2 regions of the Romboutsia sp. D33t1_170424_H2 genome follow, and region 1 is predicted to be linked to the other one. Evidence: predicted binding sites of a transcription regulator. Region 1 holds the regulator's gene; the other holds the start of a gene.

Region 1 (5,681 bases):
GGAAGTTGTAATGATACAAAATCCAACAAACTTACCAGAACCATCAGAAATAAATATGATAGAAGAGCCAATCGTTAAAGGTGATATAATAGTCCCTAAAGATTATGTCGGTACTGTTATGGAGCTTTGTCAAGAAAGACGTGGAACAATGATAAATATGGAATACATAGATGAAAAGAGAGTTATGCTTCACTATGACTTACCACTAAATGAAGTTGTTTACGATTTCTTTGATGCATTAAAGTCTAGGACAAGAGGATATGGATCTTTAGATTATGAAATTAAGGGATACACTCCTTCTAAGCTTGTTAAGCTTGATATATTAATAAATAAAGAGCAAGTAGATGCACTTAGCTTTATAGTACATGAATCTCGTGCTTATCCAAGAGGTAAAGCTATGTGTGAAAAGCTAAAAAATGAAATACCAAGACATCAGTTTGCAGTTCCTATACAAGCAGCTGTTGGAAATAAAGTTGTTGCCAGAGAAACTATAAGTGCACTTAGAAAAGACGTTTTAGCTAAGTGTTATGGAGGAGATATATCTCGTAAGAAGAAACTTCTTGAAAAGCAAAAAGAAGGTAAGAAGCGTATGAGACAAATCGGATCTGTAGAAGTTCCTCAAAAGGCCTTTATGTCAGTATTAAAATTAGATGAATAATAATTAAAGTCAAAGGATTTTTCCTTTGACTTTTTTAATTATAAGTCATATTAACTAAAATATTGTGTAAAACCTGTCCTCGTATCTAAATTCTAATAATAGATAAAAACTTGGGAATACTAAAAAATGCAAAGTATACAAAATATCATAACTATAAATAGTACAAGGAGGATATATATGAGTGACAAGCTTAATAGTACTATAGGACTATCAGCAGCTCTTTCAACAGTTGTTGGTATGGTTATAGGGTCTGGAGTATTTTTTAAGCCTCAAGCAATATACACGGCAACTAATGGTGCACCAGGTCTTGGTATAATAGCATGGATATTAGGTGGTATTATAACTATTACAGCAGGATTAACTGCAGCTGAAATATCAGCAGCCATACCTAAAACTGGTGGAATGATGACTTATCTCAGTGAAATATATGGAGAAAAAATAGGATTCTTGACAGGATGGATGCAAACAGTATTATATTTTCCAGGTACTATTGCAGCGCTTGCAGTTATATTTTCGCAACAGGTATCAGAAATTATGGGGTATGGTCCGCAAAATATGGTAGTAGTTTTACCAGTATCTTTAGGAATAATAATATTTATAGCTTTGCTAAATACAGTAGGATCATCTTTTGGTGGATTTATACAAACTGTATCTACTATCTGTAAGTTATTACCTTTAATACTTATAATAATATTTGGATTTATAAAAGGAAATGGAAACCTAATATTAACACCATTAGTAGGAGGTGAAACTACTGTCATAGGATCTTTAGGACAAGTATTAATAGCTACACTATTTGCTTATGATGGTTGGATAAATGTTGGAGCTATAGCTGGTGAAATGAAAAGTCCAGAAAAAAATTTACCTCTAGCTATAGTTGGAGGTTTATCAATAGTTATGGCTGTATATATATTGATAAACTTAGCATATTTATGGGTAGCGCCAGCATCAGAACTTGCTACATCAGTAGCTCCAGCTGCACTTGTCGCACAAAAAATATTTGGAAATACAGGTGGAAAATTAATATCCATAGGTATACTAATATCAGTATTTGGTGCTCTAAATGGATATTTACTTACAGCACCTAGGGTACCATATGTACTTTCAAAAGAGGGATTATTACCAGGATCAAAAATATTTTCTAAGTTAAATAAAGGTGGTTCTCCATACAACTCTATTTGGTTAATAGCCGGTCTTGGATGTATATATGCTTTATCTGGACAATTTAACCTGTTAAGTGATCTAACTATATTTATAATATGGTTATTTTATATATTTACTTTCTATGGAGTAGTTAAGCTTAGAAAAGAAAAACCAGATATGGTAAGACCTTATAAGGTTCCATTATACCCAATTGTTCCTATTGTTGCTATACTAGGTGGACTTTTTGTTATAATAAATCAATTAATAACAATGACTTTAGTTTCATTAGGAGGAATAATAGTTACACTTATTGGTTTACTAGTATATTCTTATAAAATTAAATTAAGATAAGTAAAAGGCATCTTTACATTTAGGTGCCTTTTATCTATTTTAAATTAATAAAGCATTTTTAAATAGATAACAACTATCACATATATATTGTTATAATATAGTAAAATATATTTAATAATGTAAGCAATATATGAATAGGAGAAAAATAAATGTTAGGATTATATATACATATTCCATTTTGTGTGAGTAAGTGTAACTACTGTGACTTTAATTCATACAAATTAGATGTAAACTTAAAGAAAAGATACATAGATGATTTAAAAAAGGAAATGGAACTTTATAAGAAAGATATAGAAAAAGAAAATTATGAAAAAGAAATATGTAGTATATTTTTAGGGGGAGGAACTCCAAGCATACTAACATCTAATGAAATTGAAGAAATATTTAATAATATTTATAAGAACTTCAATATAAAAGATAATGCTGAAGTAACTATGGAGTGCAATCCAGGAACATTAACAAGAGAAAAATTAGAAACTATGAAAAAGTGTGGAGTAAACAGATTAAGTATAGGTCTTCAGGCAGTACAAAATAATAAACTAAAGGAAATAGGAAGAATCCATACATATGAAGAGTTTGAGAAAAATTATAAAGAAGCTTTAGATGTTGGTTTTGATAATATAAATGTAGATTTAATGTATGCACTTCCAAATCATAACATTGATGAATGGAAAGAAAGCTTAGAAAAAATTATTTCATTAAACCCATCACATATATCAGCTTATTCACTTATATTAGAAGAGGGCACAAAGTTATATGATATGTATGAAGACAATGAATTTGAACTTATAGATGAAGATACAGATATAAATATGTATAATCACACAATAAATTACCTAAAACAAAATGGGTACAATCAATATGAAATATCAAACTATTCAAAGCCAGGTTTTGAGTGTAAGCATAATATACTATACTGGAAGTGTTATCATTATATAGGGTTAGGTGCAGGGGCATCTGGATATCTAGGAAATATTAGATATAATAATGTAGAAAATCTAGATGAGTATCATCATATGATAGAAAAAAATGAAAAACCTATAAGTAATTTAGAAAATTTAAGTATAGAAGATAAAATACAAGAAAAAATATTTATGGGACTTAGAATGAATGAAGGGATATATTTTGAGGACTTTAAAAAAGAATTTAATATAGAATTCAAAAATAAATATAATAAGCAAATTGAGGATTTGAAAAATAAAGACTTAATAAAAGAAAGTAAAGTAGGTATTAAGCTTACCCAAAAGGGGAGAGAAATATCAAATTCTGTATTTGTTGAATTCATAAATTAATTAGAAAGTGTTGACAAGAATAAAATAAAATGATATATAATATATATAATCTTTTTAGCACTCGAAAGTAGTGAGTGCTAACAGCGAGGAGTGAAGGTGATGGAATTAAATGAAAGAAAATTAAAGATCCTCAAAGCTATAGTTAAAGATTATATAGAAACAGCTGAGGCTGTAGGCTCACGAACTATATCAAAAAAACATGACTTAGGTGTAAGTGCTGCCACTATAAGGAATGAAATGGCTGACCTTGAAGAATTAGGATATTTAATCCAGCCACATACCTCGGCAGGTAGAGTTCCATCTGAGAAAGGATACAAGCTTTATGTAGATTCTCTTATGAGTCAAAGTGAACTTAGTGATGAAGAGAAAATTTTAATAGAGAGTTGTATAAATAAAAATGTTAATGATATAAGAGATTTAATTCATGAGACTTCTAAGCTATTGTCAGAAATTACTAATTATACAACTGTAGCTGTTACTAAAAACTTAGTTAATCAAAGTGTTATAAAACACATACAGTTAGTTAGTATGAGTGATAACAACATTTTATTAATAGTTGTTACAGATAAAGGTGATATAAAAAATGTAAATTTAGCTACTAACACTCATTTAGATCAATCAAAATTAAACATAATTTCTGACAATCTAACTAGAAAATTATCAGGAAAAAGTATAGTTGATTTAGATGAAAAACTTATAGCATTTATAAAATATGAAATAAGTGAACATGCAGTGTTAATAGATGAATTAATAGATGCACTAAATTTTGATGCCAATGATGATACATCAATTTCACTAAGTGGAGCAACTAATATATTCAACTATCCTGAATTTAATGATGTACTTAAGGCCAAGTCATTTTTACATATGCTAGAACATAAGGAAATGATATCTAGTATGGCTAAGTCAAAAGGTATACAGAAGGATAATGTTAATATAATCATTGGTAGTGATAATGATTTTGAGTTAGCGCAAGATTGTAGTATAGTTACAGCAACTTATAATATAAGTAGAGATCTAGTAGGGCGTATAAGTTTTATAGGGCCTACAAGAATGGACTATGCTAAGATTTATACAATTGTTAATTATATGAGTTTGATTTTTAACAAAAAATAGATTAAGGGGTGTAACATATTGCAAGAAAATAATTTAGAAAAAGAAAATGTAAAAGAAGAATTAGAAACTTCAAGTGAAATTGAAGAAACGACTGAGGAAGTTGTAGAAGACAATGTTACAGATATAAATGACAAATTAGAAGAAAATAAATTAAGAGAAGAATTAGAGGCTCTTAATGATAAGCATCAAAGACTTCAAGCAGAATATGCAAACTATAGAAGAAGAACAAATGAAGAAAAAGAAACTATAGGATTATTTGCAAATGAAAAAATACTAAACGATATAATACCTGTTATCGATAGTATGGAAAGAGCTTTAGAAGCTTGTGATGACAAAGAAGGAAGTATGTACCAAGGAATAGACTTAGTATATAAGCAACTTCAAGGAATACTTACAAAGTATGGAGTTGAAGCAATAGAAGCTGAAAATGCAGACTTTGATCCAAATTTACACTTAGCAGTAATGCAAGAAAGTGTTGATGGAGTTGAAGCAAATAAGGTTGTAATGGTACTTCAAAAAGGATACAAACTAGGAAATAAAGTATTAAGACCAAGTATGGTTAAAGTATCTTGCTAGTTTGATATAAATAGCAATAAAGTTTAAGAATTTAGCTAAAATATATCTTATGTTCTAGCAAAATTAGAACTTAGATATTTAAATATATAAAATAAATAATAACTAAATTCTATATAGAATAAAAATCATAAAAAATTATTTAGGAGGAATTTGGTCATGGGAAAAATAATAGGAATTGACTTAGGAACAACAAACTCTTGTGTAGCGGTATTAGAAGGTGGAGAACCACAAATAATAACTAATGCAGAAGGTATGAGAACTACTCCATCAGTAGTAGCATTTACTAAGGACGGAGATAGAATAGTAGGGGAGCCTGCAAAAAGACAAGCTGTTACAAATGCAGATAGAACTATAATATCAATAAAAACTCACATGGGAACAGATTACAAAGTTAATATAGATGGTAAAGATTATACACCACAAGAAATATCAGCTATAATCTTACAAAAATTAAAAGCAGATGCAGAAAGCTACTTAGGGCAACCTGTAACTGAAGCTGTTATAACAGTTCCAGCATACTTCACAGATGCTCAAAGACAAGCAAC
Region 2 (5,681 bases), on a different contig from region 1:
ATATAATAAATATTATATTATTTATTATCTTTATTAACTAATTTTCTTAAATTTACTATTCTAGATATTATATCTTCAAACTCTTTATTTCCTTTTAAACTGATAAATGTTGTATTTAGTGAATCTATTAGTATTTGTAGTACATCTACATTTACTGACTCCTCTTTCTTTATATCATCAAGATTGTCAAAGTATGCTATTTGATTAAGTTGCCTAGGTATATCTGTACCCAAATATTCTAAACTATCTACCAATCTATTTAAGTACATTAATGAAGCTTTTATATCTCCTTTTTTTAAATTAATATGTGCTAAGTTTGAATTTAAAAATGAACCCATTTGATTTCCATCATATACTAACTTGTCAATATCGATAGCTAATTGATAATACATACTAGCTTTAGAGTAATCTATACTATTCTCGTCCATATCATCTTTGTAACTATAGTAAGAAATGGCTAGTCCCATGCAAGACGTTATAGCTTCTCCAATTGAAGTATTTAAATTTTGTTGCATAAGTTTTCTTGCTTCATTTATTTTATCCTGTTGCATATATATAAGAGGTAGCATTACATCTGGATTGCAATTTGGTTTGTATATTTTTTTTAAAACTTCTTCAGCCTTATCATTTTTATCTACTATCATATAGTTACTGCTTAATTGCATAAGAGAATATTCTTTTAACTCTATATCATTTGTATTATCTACTATATCTTCTAAAATTTCTATTATTCTATTTGTTATATCTTCTTTATTTAAATCTGTTTCTTTTATCATAGCAAGAGAATAAATATGAGTTAGTTTAAATTTAAGTTTGTAATTAGATGGATAATTTTTCATATAACTTTCACATAGTTTAATAGACTCTTCTATTGAATTTATAGATATTAATTCTTCACACTCTTTAATTATTTTTGCGATATCATTTTCATCAAGTTCTTTTCTATAATTTAACAAATCATCAATACTTACTTCAAAGTAATTTGCTAGTACAGGAAGATATGTTATATCCGGAAAACTTACACCCTTTTCCCACTTAGATACTGCTGGTATTGATACTCCAATAATACTTGCTAATTGTTCTTGAGTAATATTTTTCTTTCTTCTTAATAACTTAATATTTTCCCCTATTTTTATTTTCTCCATTAATTTACTCCTTTTATGTGTTATATTTATAGTATAAATTAAGTTTTGTATGTTAACAATGGACGTATAATTAACTTCTGATTAAATTTTTTAACTATTGGTTAAAACTATCATTTACATAAAAATAAAAGACTTAATAAGTTATAACTTATTAAGTCTTTTATTTTTGCGGTTTCAATTTTATTTAACTAGTTTTTAGTAGATACCTCTATATTTTCTCCATCGGCATCTATAACTACAGTACATCCGCTATAAACTTCTCCAGAGATTATTTTTCTAGCTATTTTTGTTTCTAATGTATTTGATATATATCTCTTAAGTGGTCTAGCACCATATACTGGATCGTACCCTTCTTTTGCCATAACTTCTTTAGCACCATCAGTTATTTTTATATCTATATTTTTTTCACTAAGTCTTTTTCTTAATGCATCTACAAATATATCTATTATTTTTTTGATTCCTTCTAAACTAAGTGGCTTAAACATTATTATATCATCAACTCTATTTAAGAATTCTGGCTTAAATCTATGTTTCATTTCATTCATAACCATATCTTTTGTAAATTCATCTATGTTTTCACCAGCTTCTAATAGATGATGACTACCTATGTTTGATGTCATTATTATAAGTGTATTTTTAAAGTCTACTGTTTTACCTTTATTATCAGTAAGTCTACCATCATCTAATATCTGAAGGAATATATTAAATACATCTTCATGTGCTTTTTCTATTTCATCAAATAGTATTACAGAGTATGGGTGTCTTCTAACAGCTTCTGTTAATTGACCTCCTTCTTCATATCCTACATAACCTGGAGGAGGTCCTATAAGTCTAGATACTGCATGTTTTTCCATGTACTCACTCATATCTATTCTTATAATGTTGTCTTCACTATCAAATAAGTTGTTAGCTAAAGTTTTAGCAAGCTCTGTTTTACCAACTCCTGTTGGCCCTAAGAATATGAATGAACCTATTGGTTTTTTCTCATCTTTAAGTCCTGCACGAGCTCTTATTACTGCATTAGATACTGCTGTTACTGCTTCATCTTGTCCTATAACTCTTTTGTGAAGATCATCTTCTAACTTAAGAAGCTTTTCTCTTTCACCTTCTACTAATTTAGTTACAGGTATGCCAGTCCATTTAGCTACTATTTGAGATATTTCATTTTCTGTTACTTCTTCTTTTAATAATGCATTTTCATAACTTGATGCCATTTTTTCTTCATGATTTTGTATTTGTTCTTCTAACTTTGGTATTATACCATATTTTAATTCTGCTGCTTTGTTAAAGTCATATTCTCTTTCATATCTTTCAACATCGCCTTTAGCCTTATCTAATTCCTCTTTTAAATTTCTTATATCAAGTATTTGTTTTTTCTCATTTTCATATTTAGCAGTCATTTCATCATTCTTAGATTTTAACTCTGCTAACTCTTTTCCTAGATTTTCTAATCTATTTTTACTTTTTTCATCATTTTCCTTAAGAAGTGCTTCTTTTTCAGTTTCAAGCGTAAATATTCTTCTTCTTACAGTGTCTAGTTCTGTTGGTAAAGAATCTATCTCACTTCTAATCATAGCACCAGCTTCATCTATTAAGTCTATTGCTTTATCAGGAAGGTATCTATCTTGTATATATCTATCTGATAATTTAGCAGCAGCTACTATTGCGTTATCATGTATTCTTATACCATGATGTATTTCAAATCTTTCTTTAAGCCCACGAAGTATAGATATAGTATCTGATACACTTGGTTCCTCTGCTATAACTGGTTGGAAACGTCTTTCAAGTGCTTTATCTTTTTCTATATATTGTCTATATTCATCAAATGTAGTAGCACCTATACAATTAAGTTCTCCACGAGCTAACATTGGTTTTATTAGGTTACCAGCATCCATTGCTCCATCAGTTTTACCAGCACCTACTATTGTGTGTATCTCATCTATAAATAGTATTATTTTTCCTTCTGAAGATTGAACTTCTTTAAGTACTGCTTTTAATCTTTCTTCAAATTCCCCTCTATATTTTGCACCTGCTATTAATGAACCCATATCTAGTGCATAAATAACTTTATCCTTAAGTCCTTCTGGTACATCTCCACGAACTATTCTTTCTGCTAATCCTTCAACTATTGCAGTTTTACCAACACCAGGTTCACCTATAAGTACTGGATTATTTTTAGTTCTTCTTGATAATATTCTTATAACTCTTCTTATTTCTTCGTCACGACCTATAACTGGATCTAATTTATTTTTCTTAGCTAAATCTACTAAATTAGTTCCATATCTAGTTAGTGCTTCATAAGTGCCTTCAGGATCTTGAGTTTCTACTCTTTGACTTCCACGAACTTGTGATAGTACTTCTAAGAAATTACTTTTATTTATATTGTATTGTCTTAATACTTTTCCTACTGGTGTATTACCTTCCATATCTATCATAGCAAGCATTACATGTTCTACACTTATATAAGAATCTTTAAATTCTTTAGATATTTCTTCTGCTTTTATTAAAATTTCATTTATTCTTCTTGTAGCTGTAACACCTTGTGAACTTATACCTTCTCCATGAATTTGAGGTAATTTGCTCAGTTCCATATCTATACTATTTTTTACTGAATCTACTGATACACCCATTTTTTCTAATATATTAGGTATAAGTCCATCTTCTTGATTGACTAATGCACTTAATAAGTGTATAACATCTATTTGTTGATTATGGTTTTTAACACCTATATTATAAGCTTCATTTAAAGCTTTTTGTACCCTTACAGTCATTCTTTCTATATCCATATGTATCCCTCCACTATCATAATATATATTATTTTCAGTAAAATCTTAATTATTTATTTTATTTAGAATTTTCTTATTAGCACTCTATTGAGTTGAGTGCTAATAATTTATTAACTACAATATACTCCTATAAAAATACTTTGTCAATAGTTTTTTATCTTATTTGTCAATATAAAATATATAAAAGTAAAAGCACCTATTACAATTCATTGGAATAGGTGCTTTTACTTTAGCTTTTCATATTATATTCTTGTAATTTTTTAATGTTTTCTAATTCCTTTATAAAATCATTAGCCTGAATATAATCTATATATAAAAGACAAGAAACCTCTTTTGTTTTTTCACTTATTCTAGTAGTTATTCTAATATGATCCTCTAATTTCTTTGTGTAAAATTTGTATATTAAATCAAGGTGTACTCTATCTCCGTTTAATATTATATCTATACTTTCCTTAGGAATTTCCACATCTACATTTTTTTGAGTACAACCCTTAGATATATTATTATATTTAGTATATTTATAAGAATATCCCTTATAATCAAATCTATTGCTTTCCTTTATTCTATTTAATATATACTCTCCCTCTTCCTCTTTTAGAAAGTCTTCTTCTTCAAAGAAATAATATTTAGCGAAATAGTCTAATTTATATTTTCCCATAGTTTCCTCCTGAGTTATATAATAATAGTATTCCTATATTTAATAATTATATGAAGGTTATTTAGAATTAAATTATTGCAAATATATAAGGATTTAAGGATAAATAAAAAGACTAGATTATACTAATTAGTATAATCTAGTCTTTTTATTTATTAATCTTTGAATTCATATATTAAATTTAATAAATCTAGTAAGATATTTACAAAATCTAGATAAAGATTTAATACATGTATAGATAAATCATTCTTACTTATTATGTTTCCTGATTCTATGTCATATTTTATTAGACTTATATCATATAATATATATCCTGAGAATATTAATATACCCAGAACACTATATAATATATTTAATGTCTGTGAACCTATAAATATATTTATTATACATAGAAGTAAAAGTGATATAAGACCTGCAAATAATATAGATCCTATACCTAGGTAATGCCCAGCTTTCTTTCTATAAGATATAAAGGCTAGTATACCAAATAATATACAAGTTCCAAGTAAAGCATTAATTACTATAGATGTTCCTAAACTTTGTAAGTAAAAAGATAATAGTGGATATAAAAGTATACCATCTATAAATGTAAATAAGTAAACATAGTTCATAGAAAAACTTCTAGGTATTATACTTTTCTTAGATAATATTGCCATTATAAGTAAACCTATTATTAAAAATGGTAATATTAAATTTGCTACTTGAACAACACTTATAGGAATAAAAGCTTGCCCAAATACAAACCCTATAAACATAAATAGTATAGATATTGCTAGATATTTAAAAATATCAGCCATTGGGTTTGTAATTTCTTTATGCATTTTTATCATCTCCATATATTATAAAAAACTATATATGTATTATACCATATATTGTTAAATTTATATTATATGAAATAATTTGTATCAAATTAGTTGATTATATTACTTATGCTATCAGAAATTTTATTTACTTTATCATTCGCTACATTTGTTAGGTTTTCTTTAGTATTTTCTATTTTAGATTGTATAGAGTTAATATCACTTTGTAATTCTTTTTCTTTATCTAAATAATTACTTAAATTAATATCTTTTATAAAATCATCTAAATTTTCAG

What was found. The regulator HrcA, encoded in region 1, represses chaperone genes, less so after heat shock. The targets are predictions, from matches to a motif close to TTAGCACTCNNNNNNNNNGAGTGCTAA.
Region 2: the regulator HrcA is predicted to act here: its motif matches at 4,008-4,034, upstream of clpB (ATP-dependent chaperone ClpB).

The regions. Positions count from the first base shown of each region.
Region 1 is NZ_JADOZQ010000001.1:97,550-103,230, forward strand. Features, by position in the region: gene lepA (translation elongation factor 4) at 1-658, shown strand, start outside; gene I4U66_RS00535 (APC family permease) at 836-2,152, shown strand; gene hemW (radical SAM family heme chaperone HemW) at 2,302-3,444, shown strand; gene hrcA (heat-inducible transcriptional repressor HrcA) at 3,544-4,560, shown strand; gene grpE (nucleotide exchange factor GrpE) at 4,579-5,136, shown strand; gene dnaK (molecular chaperone DnaK) at 5,293-5,681, shown strand, end outside.
Region 2 is NZ_JADOZQ010000008.1:23,784-29,464, reverse strand. Features, by position in the region: gene I4U66_RS10070 (helix-turn-helix domain-containing protein) at 18-1,145, opposite strand; gene clpB (ATP-dependent chaperone ClpB) at 1,334-3,931, opposite strand; gene I4U66_RS10060 (hypothetical protein) at 4,161-4,589, opposite strand; gene I4U66_RS10055 (Bax inhibitor-1/YccA family protein) at 4,742-5,407, opposite strand; gene I4U66_RS10050 (hypothetical protein) at 5,497-5,681, opposite strand, start outside.